3 regions of the Pseudomonas zhanjiangensis genome follow, and region 2 is predicted to be linked to each of the others. Evidence: predicted binding sites of a transcription regulator. Region 2 holds the regulator's gene; each other region holds the start of a gene.

Region 1 (5,467 bases), on a different contig from region 2:
TGTGCGTCTTCTTGCGAAAGGAAGATGGCTTGGTTTCTGTTCCCAGTGTGCGTAGACGGGCTTGCGGGCTTTTTGCGGGCACTAGCTTGGTGTGGGGTGTTACCGTTATGGGGGATATGGCTATTGGGCGTGCGGCAGTTGAACAGCTTGCCGCGCGCCCGGCAGATGAGGGTAATGGTGCCTGGATGCTGGATTGTGAGCGACGCGTGCTATTGGGAGAATGCAAGAAAATAGCACTGACGGCGTCAGAGGCGCTGATCTTGAAGGACTTCGTGGCCAGTGAGCAGCGCGTGCTTAACAAGGTCGACATTCTTGCCTGCCTGAATAGGGATTCCGGTAATTACACGGGGCTGGTTATGTGCATCAGCAGATTGCAGGGCAAATTCAAGAAAGTTTCCGGCGGTGTGGGGCTGTTTCGATCGGTCCGCAATCGTGGGTATTGTCTGGTGCAGAGAATTGAACTGCTCGGCTAGTGCCGAGTTTCCAGTGAGGGTAGCACACGGGCCGCGCAGTGTATCTCCGGTTGGAGAGAGGGGTCTTGATGAGCTTGAAGATGGGGGCTGTGCAAGTCATTGCGGTCACCAGCGGAAAATCCGGAGTAGGCAAGACCAGTGTCTCGGTAAACCTGGCGCTGGCGTTGGCCGGGCTGGGGCGGCAGGTCGTCCTGTTGGACGCCGACCTGGCCATGGGCAATGTCGATGTTGCGCTGGGTTTGATCGCCGGGCGCACATCTGGCCGATGTGATCAGCGGTCAGTGCACGGTAAGCGATGTGATTCTGCAGCACCCCAGTGGAGTGCGCGTGGTGCCGGCGGCATCCGGCCAGTCTCATATGTGCCAGCTTTCCACCCAGCAGCATGCCGAGATAATCCATGCCGTCAGTGAGCTCGGCGATAGCCTGGACTACCTGAGCGTCGATACGGCTGGGGGCCTGGGTCAAACGTCGCTCGATTTCGTGCGTGCCGCACGCGAGGTGTTGATAGTGGCCAATGATGAGCCTCCCGCTATCGCTTCTGCCTGTGCGCTGATCAGGTAGCTCAGCTGCGAATATGGCGTAGACCGCTTTCAGGTGCTGGTCAACATGGCTCGCAGTGCCTACGAGGGGCTGATGGTTTTCAAGAAGCTGGAGCAATTTGCCGACAGGTTCCTCAACGTTTCCCTGCGTTACCTCGGCACAGTGCCCTTCGAGGATGTCGTGCGCAAGTCAGTGCAGCGGCAGCGTGCGGTCTATGAGGCATTTCCCCATTCGACTTGTGGACATGCCTACCGAAGACTCACTGAGCGGGGTCGAATGCTGGCCCCTGCCATCAGGACTCAGCGGTCGAATCGAATTCTTTCTCGAGCGATTGATTGAACGGCTCGGGGACGATCGGCGTTATCTGGGGCGCAGCTAGATGGTCGTCGGCTGCGTCGCCATTGCATTCGCGCGGGCGGTGGCCTGATTGTAGTTCACTTAAACGGCGAAGTAAGTTGCCTGCAATCTCTCCGCGGGAAGTTTTACAGGTTCGACCGGCGCTTAACTTGGCCGCTGCTCCAGTTGATCATTCATCGTCATGGCCGTTGGCCTGCATCGCCCGCGGCTGGTGACGCCCATGCGGGCCGATCATGACTAATGCCGCTCGTCGGGTTTGGTCGGGGCAATGCAGCGGGCGCCGGTCGATCCGAGCGCTCCTTGGCCCTCCTGCGCTGTTCGGCCGGAGCATGAGTCGCTGCCAGGCTCCGGCAACGCTGCCATCAAACTGTCTCGATTGCGCTTCGGTGCCAGGTTATTGCGGGGTGTTCTCCATGAGCGCATGCAAGCGTCAAGGACGGGCTTCGCGTGTCATTCAGGTCGGCAGAAGCACGTGGTGTTATTGGCCAGAGTGGGCCTCGCTTATTATTGATTAAGCAATCAATTAACCTGGCTTCGCGGGACTGTTTTTCTGAACTTACATAGCTGTATAGATATATTCTGGCACGTTCGTTTTGTTGACTTTGATTGTTATAAAATGTCAGCCTTCTGGCGTGTATGGGGTCTACATTAGGCCACGTATTGGCTGCGCCGGATGTACGCCCACTCGCCCCTCAATAATAAGATCAAGACTCTGAAGCTACGCCGAACTGGCCCTTTGCAAAGGGCCAGTTCGGCACGGCCGGATTCCTCTTGCATGGCATGCAGGGGACTGGGGTGTGACGAGCTCAACTGCGGAATAGGCCCGGTACTTCAAGAATCACTTGAAATTGCCTGCAGGTTGATAACCACGGTTTTTGCAAGCGCAGTGGCCATCGGCCGCAAACAGGGTATGTGACCTCTAATGGTGCGCGGACAAACTTGAAGTTGCTGGGCGTTATCCCTCGCGAGTTATTTGATCCCCGCTGCAGACTGACTAATCTATTCTTGTGATCTAACTGTGTTAAACGTATTTCATCAAGCCAGCTTGTGCTTGTTTCTCGCGTGGAGGCCGTTCAAGTTTGCTGGATCAAAGAACTGGCAGCCAGCACTCGATAAATACCACAACTTATTTATGGATATTTGTTCCTTAAAGCGATTCGACCTCCAATTGCTGGTGGCAAGGGCTGGCTTGTGAAAGATAACTTGGTGTTGCCGTTCCGCTTGTCCGGCCAACGCTTGGCCGTGGTCCTCGACCAGGTGGTGCGCGTGCTGCCGGCACTGCGCAGTACCCCCTTGCCGGGTGCGCCGGAGTCGATCTGTGGTTTGGCCAACGTCCGCGGCCGGCTGCTCCCCGTGGTGGATCTGGCCCGGCGCTTTGGCTGGAGCGCGCCCGCCCTCGACCTGTGGCAACCCTTCATCTGGCTGCGCAGCAGCAAGCGCGAACTGTTATTGCCGGTGGAGCATGTGGAGGTCGTGAGGGCCTTCGCGAGCGACGACTTCACCGCCGCCCCGGACCCGCGGGTGCCCTCCATCCTGCTGCGCGGGGTGGTGCGCAGCGCCGAGGGACTGTTGCTGATCCAGGATGTCGAGCAGCTGCTCAGCGATAGCGACGAGGCACAGTTGGTGGAGCTGCTCGCCAGCCGGGAGGACTCGCACGATGTTGCGCACTGAGGCGAGCGTTTCCCCGCGCCTGCTGGCGGCGCTGAGCCAGAAGGTCTTGCGCCATCTGGGTGCGGACTATTCCGGCGCGCGGCAGGCGGACCTGCTGCGCCGCCTGCAACTGCTGGCCCTGGAGCGGGAGGTAGCGGATTTCGACAGATGGCTGCAGGAACTGGCGTTCGCCGATTGGGATGCCGGCCAGGTACAGTCGCTGATCGCCGCCTTCACTGTCGGCGAAACCTATTTTCGTCGCGACGCCGAGGCCTTCGAATGGCTCGCCAGCCAGCACCTGACGCCATTGCTTGAGCGTCGGCGGCGCGAGGGTCGACGCCACCTGCGCCTGTGGAGCGCCGGCTGCTGTACCGGGGAGGAGGCCTACGGCCTGCTGTTCCTGGTCGACGAACTGCTCGGCAGCGAGCGTGGGCAGTGGACGGTGGAACTGGTTGCCAGCGATATCAACGCAGGTTTTCTCGCCCGCGCCGAGCAGGGGCTCTATGGGCGCAACGCCTTTCGCAGCAGCGAGGATGACTTCCGCACGCGCTACTTCCAGGCCGAGGGGCGTCTGTGGCGAGTGCGTGCGGCATGGCGCGAGCGCATCCGCTTCGTCCAGTACAACCTCGCCGACGCCGCCTTGGCCCCCGCCCTGGCGGACGCCGATGTGATCCTGTGCCGCAACGTGCTGATGTATTTCACCCCGGGGCGGGCGCAGGCGGCGCTGCGGCGTCTGCTTGGCAGCCTGAGTGGCGATGGCGTGCTGCTGCTGAGCGCCGTGGAGGCCGGGCTGGCGACCCAGGCCGGCCTGCAGGGCCGCTGGGCCGGCTGTAATTACGCGCTGGCCGCCAGGACGCGGCAGTCGCCCTGGGCGAACAGCCCGGCTTCGGCAAACCGCGCAGCGCTGGCTTCAGCGCCGCGCGCCAGCCTGTCCGCCCCGGTGGTTTCCCTTCCAACCCAGAATCCGCGTTCACTCGTTGCTGCGCCGCGCGCCGAGCCGCCGCGCGCCGCGCAAAGCGCCGAGGCCAAGGCTGAACGCCTCTGGCGGCAGGCCACCCAGGCCCAGGCGGCGGGTCAGCATGAAGAGGCCCGCGAGGCGCTAACGGCCTACCTGAACTGTGCCGGCCCGAGCCGCGCGCAGCAGCACCAGGCCTGCCTGGCCATGGCGCGCAGCTGGGCCGATCAGCAGCAGTTCGAACCGGCAGGGGAGTGGCTGCAGCGCTCACTCGCGCTGGACGCAACCTCGATATCGGCCTACTGGTTGCAAGCCCTGCTGGCGCAACAGCACGGCGACCACCGCCAGGCCCTGATGGCGCTGCACAGGGCCTTGTATCTGCAGCCCGAATTCATCCTCGGCTACTTCCTGTGCGCTCGCCTGCTGCGCGCCGACGGCCAGCCACGCGCCAGCCAGAAGGCCTTGCAGGTCTGCCGGCAACTGCTCCTGAGCCAGGACAGCCAGGCCCTGGTTCCCCTCGGCGACGGCCTCAGCAGTGCGCAGCTGCTGCGCCTGTGCGATCAACTAATGGAGGACTCGACTAGATGTCCGAGCCTGTGAACGATGACCCGCGCTGGGGCCAGATTCATCAGCGCCTGGCCCAGTGCGAGCTGCGCCTGGCCGCCGGCTTCGGCGTGGATGCTGAGGAGCGCGATGCGCGCCTGCTCGAGCGCACCCGGCAATGGGCGCAGACGATAGAGCCGGAGCAAGTCGATGGCTGGCTGGAGGTGTTGTCTTTCAATATCAGTGGCGAGCTTTACGCCATCGAAAGCGCGCATGTCGCCGAGGTGCTGCCGCTGCCCCACTTCACCCCGTTGCCGGGCACTCCGCCCTACGTGCTGGGCATCGTCAACGTGCGTGGCCGTATCGTCTCGCTGTTCGATCTGCGGGTGCTGTTCGAGCTGCCGATGAACACTCTTTCCGACAAAAACTTCCTGATGATTCTACGCGGCCCCGAGATGGAGTTCGCGTTGCTGATCGACCGGGTTCTGGGCATCACGCGGATTCGCCGCGACGGGCTGCAGGCCGAGCTGGCCAACCTGACCGGGGTGCGCGCCGCCTACCTGCTGGGGGTCACCGCGGAACAGTGCACGGTACTGGACGGCGAGCGGCTGCTGGGCGACCCCGATTTACGCGTGATGGACGAGGATTAGTGGCGATGCAAAGTGTGATGACCCGAGCCTTCAACCTGGGGATCGGCGGCAAGCTGGTCGCCGCCTTCGCCGCGCTGATCCTCGGCTTTGGCACTCTATTGTTCGGCAGCCTGGAGCGTTTCGCCAGCCTGCAGAACATCGAGCAGCAACGGTTCCAGGAGCACTATGGGCGGGTCTCCGACGTCAAGGAGCTGCGTCTGAATCTCGCGGCCCTGCGCACCGACCTGATGCAGACGATCATCGAGCAGACGCCGGCCGATCTGCGGGGCATAGAAGAGGGCCTCCGCCAGCGCAGCGCG
Region 2 (5,467 bases):
AGGAAATTCCGGATAACAAGCAGGTCACCATCGTCGCGACGGTGGGGCAGAACTAACCGAGGTCACAGGCCATGCAGGTCAAACGCTTTTTCGCCGCCGATATGCGTCAAGCCATGAAGCTGGTTCGCGATGAGCTGGGCGCGGATGCCTCGATCATCGGCAATCGTCGGGTTGCCGGCGGTGTCGAGCTGACCGCGGCGCTGGACTACCAGATTCCTGCCGCACCTGCTCGCCAGGCAAACCCGGCGCTGGAGGCCGAGCTGCGCAAGACCCAGTCGCGGATCGCCTCGGCCCAGGCGGAGCTGGCCACCCGCGGCCAGGCCGATGCCGGCAAGGATCGCCAGCTTTTTGGCGGGATGCCCGAGGTGCCCGCCGATAAGCCGAGTGTCACCCCGCTGGCGGCGCCGGTACAGCCGGTCGTGGCCGGTGATCAGCGCGCACTGGAGGCCATGCGTTTCGAGCTGAACGGCCTGCGTGAACTGATCGAAGTGCAGTTGGGCTCGATCGCCTGGGGGCAGATGCAGGACCGCCGTCCCAAGCAGGCCAATCTGTGGCGTCGCCTGCAGCGCATGGGTCTGCCGGGCGAGCTGTCGCGGGTCCTGCTCGAGCGGGTGGCCAATGTCGCCGAACCGCGTCAGGCCTGGCGCATGCTCCTGGCCCATCTGGCCCACGCTATTCAGACGCCCAAGCAGGAACCGCTGGAAGAGGGCGGGGTGATCGCCCTGGTCGGCCCGGCTGGCATGGGCAAGACAACCACCCTGGCCAAGCTGGCGGCGCGCTACGTGCTCAAGTACGGCGCGCAGAACATCGCCCTGGTGAGCATGGACAGCTACCGCATCGGCGCCCAGGAACAACTGAAGACCCTGGGCCGCATCCTCAATGTCTCGGTCACTGCGGTCGATCCGGGCGAGTCGCTGACCCAGGCCCTGGCGCCGCTGGCACGCAAGCGGGTGGTGCTGATCGACACCGCCGGCCTGCCGGCCAGTGATCCGGCGCTGCGCATGCAGCTCGAGGCGCTGGCCAGTCGCGGCATCAAGGCTCGCAACTACCTGGTATTGGCCGCTACCAGCCAGAGCCAGGTGCTCAAGGCGGCGTATCATAGCTACAAGCGCTGTGGGCTCTCCGGCTGCATCCTCAGCAAGTTGGACGAGGCGACCAGCCTCGGCGAGGTTTTAGGTCTGGCTATTGGCCAGCGTCTGCCGGTAGCCTATCTCACCGATGGGCCGCGGATTCCCGACGACCTGCAGGTGCCGCGTAGCCACCAGTTGGTCAGTCGTGCGGTCGGTTTGCAGAGCGCCGAGGACCCGAGTGAAGAGGCCATGGTTGAGATGTTCGCCGGTCTCTATCAACATCCGGCGCGACGCGCCGGCTAATGGCTGCTGCGGCAGTGGTATTGCGACGTGGGGCAGTGCTTGGCAGGGCGAATATCGGCCCGGCGCAACCAGCCTCAGGGTTCCAGTCTAACGTCAGACAAGGTGTGTAGATAACATGGGTATGCATCCCGTACAGGTGATTGCGGTGACCGGCGGCAAGGGCGGCGTCGGCAAGACCAATGTCTCGGTGAATCTGGCGTTGGCGCTGGCCGACCTCGGGCGGCGGGTGATGTTGATGGATGCCGACCTCGGGCTGGCCAACATCGATGTGCTGCTGGGGCTGACGGCCAAGCGCACGCTGGCCGATGTTATCAGCGGCGAATGCGACCTGCGTGACGTGCTGCTGCAGGGGCCGGGCGGCGTGCGTATCGTGCCGGCCGCCTCGGGCACCCAGAGCATGGTCCAGCTGACGCCGATGCAGCACGCCGGCCTGATCCAGGCGTTCAGCGAGATCAGCGATAACCTCGATGTGCTGATCGTCGATACCGCGGCCGGCATCGGCGACTCGGTGGTCAGTTTCGTCCGTGCCGCCCAGGAAGTGCTGGTGGTGGTGTGCGACGAACCGACCTCGATCACCGATGCCTACGCGCTGATCAAGTTGCTCAATCGCGACTTCGGCATGAACCGCTTCCGCGTCCTGGCGAACATGGCCCATAGCCCGCAGGAAGGCCGCAATCTGTTTGCTAAGCTGACCAAGGTGACCGACCGTTTCCTCGACGTGGCGCTGCAGTACGTAGGCGCGGTGCCTTATGACGAGTCGGTGCGCAAGGCCGTGCAGAAGCAGCGTGCGGTCTATGAGGCGTTTCCCCGGTCCAAGTGCGCCCTGGCATTCAAGGCGATCGCGCAGAAGGTCGACGCCTGGCCGTTACCGGCCAACCCCCGTGGCCACCTGGAATTCTTCGTCGAGCGTCTGGTTCATCAGCCAGCCGCGGACGCCGCCGTATGACAGCAGCCCCTGGACTCCGTATGTACAGCAAGGCGCAGGCACAAGACTCCCAATACCAGCTGATCGAGCGCTATGCGCCCCTGGTCAAGCGTATCGCCTATCACCTGCTGGGGCGCTTGCCGGCCAGCGTGCAGGTCGATGACCTGATTCAATCCGGGATGATCGGCCTGCTCGAAGCCGCGAAGAAGTATGACGTGAGCAAGGGGGCAAGCTTCGAAACCTTTGCCGGTATTCGCATTCGCGGTTCGATGCTCGATGAGGTGCGTAAAGGTGACTGGGCGCCGCGTTCGGTGCATCGAAACAGCCGCATGGTCAGTGACGCCATTCGGGTAATTGAGTCCAGAACCGGGCGTGACGCTAAAGATCACGAGGTTGCGGCCGAACTCCAATTGAGTCTGGAGGATTACTACGGCATTCTTGGCGACACTTTGGGCAGCCGCCTGTTCAGCTTCGACGACCTGTTGCAGGACGGCGAGCATGGTGGCCTGCATGAAGACGCCAGCTCCACGCATTCAGAACCCTCGCGAGACCTGGAAGACGAACGCTTCCAAGGCGCGCTGGCCGACGCCATCGCCAACTTGCCCGAGCGTGAGCGCCTGGTGTTATCGCTGTATTACGATGAAGAGCTGAATCTCAAGGAAATTGGCGAAGTCCTGGGTGTGAGTGAGTCGCGTGTCAGCCAGTTGCATAGTCAGTGCGCGGCGCGTCTGCGGGCGCGGCTGAGCGAGTGGCGCGCGCGCTAGACAGTTGGATTAGCAGGCCGGTTTCACGATTAAGGGCGTACCCAGGAACTGGGTGCGTTTGGGACTGTACGGAGGTCGACTTGGACAAAAATATGAAAATCCTCATCGTTGATGATTTTTCAACGATGCGACGGATCATCAAGAATCTCTTGCGTGACTTGGGTTTCACCAATACCGCAGAAGCCGACGATGGTGTCACCGCGTTGCCGATGCTGCAGAGTGGCAGCTTCGACTTTCTGGTGACCGACTGGAACATGCCCGGTATGACCGGTATCGACCTGTTGCGTGCCGTACGTGCCGATGAGCGCCTCAAGCATCTACCGGTATTGATGGTCACTGCCGAAGCCAAGCGGGATCAGATCATCGAGGCCGCTCAGGCCGGGGTGAATGGTTATGTAGTCAAACCGTTCACAGCCCAGGTGCTGAAAGAAAAGATCGAGAAGATCTTTGAGCGGGTCAACGGCTGATGTCTGCCGCGAGGGCGCTATGGAACACGATGATTCGCAAAGGGACGACCTTGAGTCGACCCTGAAACTCAATGCTCGCCAACTGGTCGACAGCCTGGAAAACGGCAAGTTCGGTGAAGCGGTCCAACTGATCAACGATCTCAATAAATTGCGCGACCGTGGCCTGTACCACGAAGTCGGCAAATTGACGCGGGAGTTGCACAACGCCATCGTCAACTTCCAGCTCGACCCGCGGGTACCCCACGCCAAGGAAGTGTCGCAGATCGCCGATGCGACCGAGCGTCTGAACTACGTGGTGACGATGACCGAGAATGCGGCCAATCGCACCATGGACCTGGTCGAAGAGAGTGCCCCGCTGGTCAACGACCTGGCCAGCGAGGCGCAGAGCCTGAGCGCCGAGTGGGCGCGTTTCATGCGTCGCGAGATAGGCGCAGATGGCTTTCGCGAGCTGGCCAAGCGGATCGAATTGTTCCTCGCCCGGAGCGAGCGCGACAGCGCCAAGCTGTCCGGCCATCTCAACGATATTCTGCTCGCCCAGGATTACCAGGACCTGACCGGCCAGGTGATCAAACGGGTCACGCAACTGGTCACCGAGGTGGAGAGCAATCTGCTCAAGCTGGTGCTGATGGCCAGCCAGGTGGACCGTTTCGCCGGCATCGAGCACGATCACGAACAATTGCGCGCCGAACAAAAACAACAAAAAGAACCTTCCCACGGTGAAGGTCCGCAGATTCATGCCGATAAGCGTGATGACGTCGCATCCAGTCAGGATGATGTCGACGATCTGCTATCCAGCCTAGGATTTTAGGAGCACGTCTATGAGCTTCGGCGCCGATGAAGAGATCCTCCAGGATTTCCTGGTAGAGGCCGGCGAAATTCTTGAGCAATTGTCCGAGCAGTTGGTTGAGCTTGAAAGCCGGCCGGACGATATGAACCTGCTCAATGCGATTTTCCGTGGTTTTCACACCGTCAAGGGCGGGGCGGGATTTCTTCAGCTCAATGAGTTGGTGGAGTGCTGTCATATTGCCGAGAACGTCTTCGACATCCTGCGCAAGGGTGAGCGGCGCGTCGACTCGGAGTTGATGGACGTGGTGCTCGAGGCGCTCGATGCGGTCAATGGCATGTTCGGCGAGGTGCGTGAGCGCGTCGAGCCGACGGCGGCCACTCCCGAGCTGCTGGCGGCCCTGGCGCGTCTGGCCGAGCCCGCCGGGCAGGCAACCGAGGCGGCGCCGACTGTCGCCGCGGTCGAGGTCCAGGCGCCGGCGTCCGGCGACATCACCGACAGTGAGTTCGAGCAGTTGCTCGACGCGCTCGACGCACCGGTGGCGACCGTGGCCGATGCCGCGGGCGCCAGCGACGACATTACCGACGATGAATTCGAGTCGCTGCTCGATCAGCTGCATGGCAAGGGCCAGGCGCCCAAGGTGGTCAGCGCCCAGGTCGAGCTGAGCGCTGCCGCGCCCGCCGCTGGCGATGAAATCACCGACGACGAATTCGAGGCCTTGCTCGATCAGCTGCATGGCAAGGGGCAGTTCAGCCCGCCTGTCGAGGTTTCCGCACCGGTGCCTGCGCCCGCCCAGCAAGCCGCCGCGGCGAGCGCTGCTGGCGACGAGATCAGCGACGACGAATTCGAGGCGTTGCTCGACCAGCTGCATGGCAAGGGCAAGTTCAGCGAGCCTGCAGCGCCGGCCAACGCCGTCGCGGCGGCCACGCCGGTAGCCAAGCCTGCGGCCGCGCCTGCTCCGGCGAAAGCCGCCGCCACGCCGGCCGCCAAGGCCGAGCCGGCCAAGGCATCGCCCGCCGCGGAGAAAACTCCGCCGGCCAGCGAAGCGGAGACCACGGTGCGGGTCGACACCGCGCGCCTGGACGAGATCATGAACATGGTCGGCGAGCTGGTGCTGGTGCGTAACCGCTTGGTGCGCCTGGGCTCGAACAGTG
Region 3 (5,467 bases), on a different contig from region 2:
GTCGCAACATGGACGAACTACTGCGCCTGGTCGACGCCCTGCAGTTCACCGAAGAGCATGGCGAGGTCTGCCCGGCCAACTGGAAGAAAGGCGATCGTGGCATGACCGCTTCGCCGGAAGGGGTGGCCAAGTACCTGGCCGAGAACGCCGCCAGCCTCTAACGGGCCGACGACGCGACACAAAAAAACCGGCTAAGTGCCGGTTTTTTTGTGCCTGGGTCGGATCAGTCGTCGAAGTCCATCCAGCCGCCCATTTCTTTCCAGCGATTGACGATGCCGCAGAACAGCTCGGCGGTCTTCTCGGTGTCGTAGCGCGCCGAATGCGCCTCCTTGCCATCGAATTCGATGCCGGCGGCCTGGCAGGCCCGGGCCAGTACGGTCTGGCCGTAGGCGAGGCCGGCCAGGGTGGCGGTGTCGAAGCTGGAGAAGGGGTGGAAGGGGTTGCGCTTGATCTCGCAGCGCGCCACGGCGGCGTTGAGAAAGCCCAGGTCGAAGCTGCTGTTGTGCCCGACCAGGATCGCCCGCTTGCAGCCATTGGCCTTCAGCGATTTGCGCAGGCCGCGGAAGATTTCCGTCAGCGCATGTTCCTCGCTCACCGCCATGCGCAGTGGATGGTCCAGCTTGATCCCGGTGAACTCCAGCGCCGCCGCTTCGATATTGGCGCCCTCGAAGGGTTCGATGCGGAAGAACTGGGTGTGCTCGGGGAAGAGAAAGCCCTGCTCGTCCATGCCGATGGTGGTGGCGGCGATCTCCAGTAGGGCGTCGGTGGCGCAGTTGAAGCCGCCGGTTTCCACGTCCACCACCACCGGCAGGTAGCCGCGAAAGCGCGCGGCCATGGGATGGCGTGAGCCGCCGCTGCTCGGGCTGTCGAGCTCGTTGTCGAACTGTTCGGCGCTCACGAGTGGCTCTCCAGCAGGCGCCAGCGCAGGCTTTCGCCGGCACGCAGGGGGATCACGCTGTGCTCGCCGAGGGGCAGGCTGGCCGGGGCGGTCCATTCTTCGCGTACCAGAGTGATGGTCTCGCTGTTGCGCGGCAGGCCATAGAAATCCGGGCCGTTCAGGCTGGCGAAGGCCTCCAGCTTGTCCAGCGCATTGCGCTGCTCGAAGGCCTCGGCATACAGCTCGATGGCCGCATAGACGGTGTAGCAGCCGGCGCAGCCGCAGGCGGCTTCCTTGGCGTGCTTGGCATGGGGGGCCGAGTCGGTCCCGAGGAAGAACTTGGCGCTGCCGCCGGTGGCGGCGTCGAGCAGGGCTTCCTGGTGCAGATTGCGCTTGAGGATCGGCAGGCAGTAGAAGTGTGGGCGAATGCCGCCGACCAGCATGTGGTTGCGGTTGTACAGCAGGTGGTGGGCGGTGATGGTGGCGCCGACATTGGCCGGTGCGGCATTGACGAATTCGACCGCGTCGCGAGTGGTGATGTGCTCGAACACCACCTTGAGGGTCGGGAAGCGCTCGACCACGCGGCTCAGTTGCTCGTCGATGAAGTATTTCTCGCGATCGAAGACATCGATCTCGCTACGCGTCACTTCGCCGTGGACCAGCAGCGGCAGGCCGACTTCGGCCATGGCCTCGAGTGCCGGAAAGATCTTCTCGAGGGCGGTAACGCCCGAGTCGGAATTGGTGGTGGCCCCGGCCGGATAGAGCTTGGCCGCATGGACGAAGCCCGAGGCCTTGGCCTCGCGCACGTCTGCCGGGCTGGTCTGGTCGGTGAGGTAGAGCACCATCAGTGGCTCGAACCGGCTGCCGGCCGGGCGCGCGGCGAGAATGCGCTGGCGATAGGCGTCGGCTTCGCTGGCGGTACGTACCGGCGGTACCAGGTTCGGCATGATGATGGCGCGGGCGAAGGTGCGCGCCACATCGGCGACAGTGTGTGGCAGTACCGCGCCATCGCGCAGGTGAATGTGCCAGTCGTCGGGACGCAGCAGGGTGATGCGGTCGGTCATGGGGGCTTCCAGGCGGGCAAAACGTGCCTGGAATGCTACCGGAAAAGCCCCGTCAGGGCACGCGCGCATGCGCGTCCAGCAGGCTTGCCGGCAACTACGCGCTTAAGTTTTTTCCCGCCCCACCGATACCCCGAGGGAACGACGTTAATCCAGTGGAGCTCGATGTGCGCCAGCCATGTATCGCCCTGCTCAGCCTGATCGCCAGTCTGGCGCTGTGTCTGCCGGCCTGGGCTATCAGCTTTCAGACTCGCCTGGAAAACGTCCAGTGGCAGATTGCGGGCGACCAGTTCGAGTGCCGTCTGTCCCAAAGCGTCGCCGACTTCGGCGTCGGCGAGTTCGTCCGCCGTGCCGGCGAGCAGGCAACCTTCCGCCTGCAGGTGCGCGAGCGCTGGCTGGCCAGTGGTTCGGCGACCCTGCTGGCGGCCGCGGCTCCCTGGCAACCGGGGCGTGGTGACATCAACCTGGGTTCGGTCCGGGTGGGCGAGGGGGATGTGCCGTTCAGCTCCAGCCAGGAGCAGGCCAGTCGCTTGCTGACCGGCTTGCTCGAAGGTCGCAGTCCGCTGGTGCGTCACCATACCCTGCGTGGCGGCGAGCGTTTGGAGGTGCGCTTGCTGCCGGTGAAATTCCAGCAGGCCTATCGCGATTACCTGGGCTGCACGGCCAAGCTGTTGCCGGTCAACTTCGACCAGGTGCGCCAGAGCCAGATCGGCTTTCCGGGCGGCGGCGTCGACCTGGAGCCCCTGGCCCAGGCCAAGCTGGACATCATCCTCGAGTTTCTCAAGGCCGACCCCAGCGTCAACCGGATCCAGCTCGACGGGCATGCCGACAACAGCGGCAACCGCCTGACCAACCGCGACCTGTCCCGGCGTCGGGCGCTGGCGGTGATGGACTACCTCAAGGCCAATGGGGTACCGGCCGAGCAGGTCACTCTGCGCTTTCATGGCGAGCGCTATCCGCTGGTGCCGAACAACAGCGCCGCCAATCGGGCCAAGAATCGCCGGGTCACCGTGCGCCTGGATCGGGTCCCCGAGTCGCCTGCCGAGGGTGAAGTACTGTAGGCGCCGACCGGCTCCTGAGTGTCGCCGTGCTGAAAGAAGCCGTCGCTTCGTCGTCATAAGCTGTCGCGCCCCTGTAAATCGTTCGGCGCGGGCAGTAGAATCACGGGTTTTCCCGAACAACCCCGTGGAGTTGATTGGCATGGCCGACGTAAACAAGGTAGTCCTGGCATATTCCGGTGGCCTGGACACTTCGGTGATCCTCAAGTGGCTGCAAGATACCTATAACTGCGAGGTGGTGACTTTCACCGCCGACCTCGGCCAGGGTGAAGAAGTCGAGCCGGCCCGCGCCAAGGCGAAGGCCATGGGCGTCAAGGAAATCTACATCGACGACCTGCGCGAAGAGTTCGTCCGCGACTTCGTCTACCCGATGTTCCGCGCCAACACCATCTATGAAGGCGAGTACCTGCTGGGCACCTCCATCGCCCGCCCGCTGATCGCCAAGCGCCTGATCGAGATCGCCAACGAAACCGGCGCCGACGCCATCTCCCATGGTGCCACCGGCAAGGGCAACGACCAGGTGCGCTTCGAGCTGGGCGCCTATGCGCTCAAGCCGGGCGTCAAGGTCATCGCCCCCTGGCGCGAGTGGGACCTGATGTCCCGCGAGAAGCTGATGGACTATGCCGAGAAGCACGCCATCCCGATCGAGCGCCATGGCAAGAAGAAGTCGCCGTACTCCATGGATGCCAACCTGCTGCACATCTCCTATGAAGGCGGCGTGCTGGAAGACACCTGGACCGAGCACGAAGAAGACATGTGGCGCTGGACCAAGTCGCCGGAAGCGGCGCCGGACACCCCCACCTACATCGAGCTGACCTACCGCGCCGGTGACATCGTCGCCATCGACGGCAAGGACATGACCCCGGCCACCGTGCTGGCCGAGCTCAACCGCATCGGCGGCGAGAACGGCATCGGTCGTCTGGACATCGTCGAGAACCGCTTCGTCGGCATGAAGTCGCGCGGCTGCTACGAGACCCCCGGTGGCACCATCATGCTCAAGGGCCACCGCGCCATCGAGTCGATCACCCTCGACCGCGAAGTCGCTCACCTGAAAGACGAGCTGATGCCCAAGTACGCCAGTCTGATCTACAACGGTTTCTGGTGGAGCCCGGAGCGTCTGATGCTGCAGCAGATGATCGACGCTTCCCAGGTCAGCGTGAACGGCGTGGTGCGCCTGAAGCTGTACAAGGGCAATGTCATCGTGGTCGGCCGCAAGTCCGACGACTCGCTGTTCGATGCCACCATCGCCACCTTCGAGGACGACGCCGGCGCCTACAATCAGCAGGATGCCGCGGGCTTCATTAAGCTCAACGCGCTGCGCATGCGCATCGCCGCGAACAAGGGCCGCCAGCTGCTCTGATAGCGTCGGAGCGCTCGAGCCTGACACAAGACCCCGGCCACGCGCCGGGGTCTGCATTTTCAGGCCCGCACGGCGGGCCACGGACAAGGAGAGATTCGATGAGACTGCTGCATACCATGCTGCGCGTGGGCGATCTGGATAAATCCATCGCCTTCTACATCGACGTGTTGGGCATGACCCTGTTGCGTCGCAAGGACTATCCGGATGGCCAGTTCACCCTGGCCTTCGTCGGCTATGGCGACGAGGCGCACAACAGCGTGATCGAACTGACCCACAACTGGGGCGTCGACAGCTACGACCTGGGCACCGGCTACGGTCATATCGCCCTGGAGGTCGCCGACGTCTACAAGGCTTGCGAAGACATTCGCGCCCGCGGCGGCAAGATCACCCGCGAGCCGGGGCCGATGAAGCACGGCAGCAGCATCCTGGCCTTCGTCGAGGATCCGGATGGCTACAAGATCGAGTTGCTGTCGCCGTCGCGTCGCGACTGACCGGCGCAGGCCTGTCGAGGGGGGGGGCAGCAAGCTGCGCACAAAGCTGCGCACACAAAAAAGGCCACTCGATTGAGTGGCCTTTTTTGGATAACTGGTTGCGGGAGCAGGATTTGAACCTACGACCTTCGGGTTATGAGCCCGACGAGCTACCAGACTGCTCCATCCCGCGGCCGCCATTCTATCCATAAGCCGGTAGTTGTCAATCGATTTGTGTTTCTCAATCAAATACTTAAATCGTTGATCCGGGCGCAAACAAAAAAGGCCACTCGATTGAGTGGCCTTTTTTGGATAACTGGTTGCGGGAGCAGGATTTGAACCTACGACCTTCGGGTTATGAGCCCGACGAGCTACCAGACTGCTCCATCCCGCGACGCCAATTCTACCGCTATAAGGCTCGCTGTCAATCCTTGGTTGTGGAAAAACTGTTTTGTGTTCAGGCGCTTAGCGTTCCACGCCAGCCCCAAGGGCGGCGCCAGGCCAGGCGCAATGGGGCCTGCAGCGCATTGCGGCGAGCGGCGAAGCAATCCGCGGGCGCCGATATTTATCGAATTCTGTTTCGGGTGGAGCCCTGGGGGCGGCCGCGTTCCTTGCTGAGCCGATCGCCACGGCGCGCCTGG

Evidence for each region. Region 2 encodes FliA, which starts transcription of late flagellar genes. Its sites were predicted from a motif close to CTAAAGTTTNNNNNNNNNNNGCCGNTAA; they were not measured.
Region 1: a site for FliA is predicted at 2,419-2,446, ahead of AB5S05_RS20540 (chemotaxis protein CheW). Genes of this name have one in related genera too.
Region 3: a site for FliA is predicted at 2,043-2,070, ahead of AB5S05_RS02770 (flagellar protein MotY). Genes of this name have one in related genera too.

The regions. Positions count from the first base shown of each region.
Region 1 covers NZ_JBFTEG010000026.1:20,415-25,881, forward strand. Annotated here, with positions in the region: gene AB5S05_RS20530 (winged helix-turn-helix domain-containing protein) at 1-473, shown strand, start outside; partial or broken gene AB5S05_RS20535 (MinD/ParA family protein) at 554-1,392, shown strand; gene AB5S05_RS20540 (chemotaxis protein CheW) at 2,562-3,041, shown strand; gene AB5S05_RS20545 (CheR family methyltransferase) at 3,028-4,575, shown strand; gene AB5S05_RS20550 (chemotaxis protein CheW) at 4,560-5,168, shown strand; gene AB5S05_RS20555 (methyl-accepting chemotaxis protein) at 5,174-5,467, shown strand, end outside.
Region 2 covers NZ_JBFTEG010000010.1:34,889-40,355, reverse strand. Annotated here, with positions in the region: gene flhA (flagellar biosynthesis protein FlhA) at 1-56, shown strand, start outside; gene flhF (flagellar biosynthesis GTPase FlhF) at 72-1,373, shown strand; gene fleN (flagellar synthesis regulator FleN) at 1,489-2,319, shown strand; gene fliA (RNA polymerase sigma factor FliA) at 2,316-3,062, shown strand; gene AB5S05_RS13340 (chemotaxis response regulator CheY) at 3,155-3,529, shown strand; gene AB5S05_RS13335 (protein phosphatase CheZ) at 3,549-4,337, shown strand; gene AB5S05_RS13330 (chemotaxis protein CheA) at 4,348-5,467, shown strand, end outside.
Region 3 covers NZ_JBFTEG010000002.1:45,871-51,337, reverse strand. Annotated here, with positions in the region: gene AB5S05_RS02785 (peroxiredoxin) at 1-161, shown strand, start outside; gene rnt (ribonuclease T) at 224-898, opposite strand; gene pyrC (dihydroorotase) at 895-1,941, opposite strand; gene AB5S05_RS02770 (flagellar protein MotY) at 2,106-2,999, shown strand; gene AB5S05_RS02765 (argininosuccinate synthase) at 3,139-4,356, shown strand; gene gloA (lactoylglutathione lyase) at 4,455-4,847, shown strand; tRNA gene AB5S05_RS02755 (tRNA-Met) at 4,943-5,019, opposite strand; tRNA gene AB5S05_RS02750 (tRNA-Met) at 5,144-5,220, opposite strand.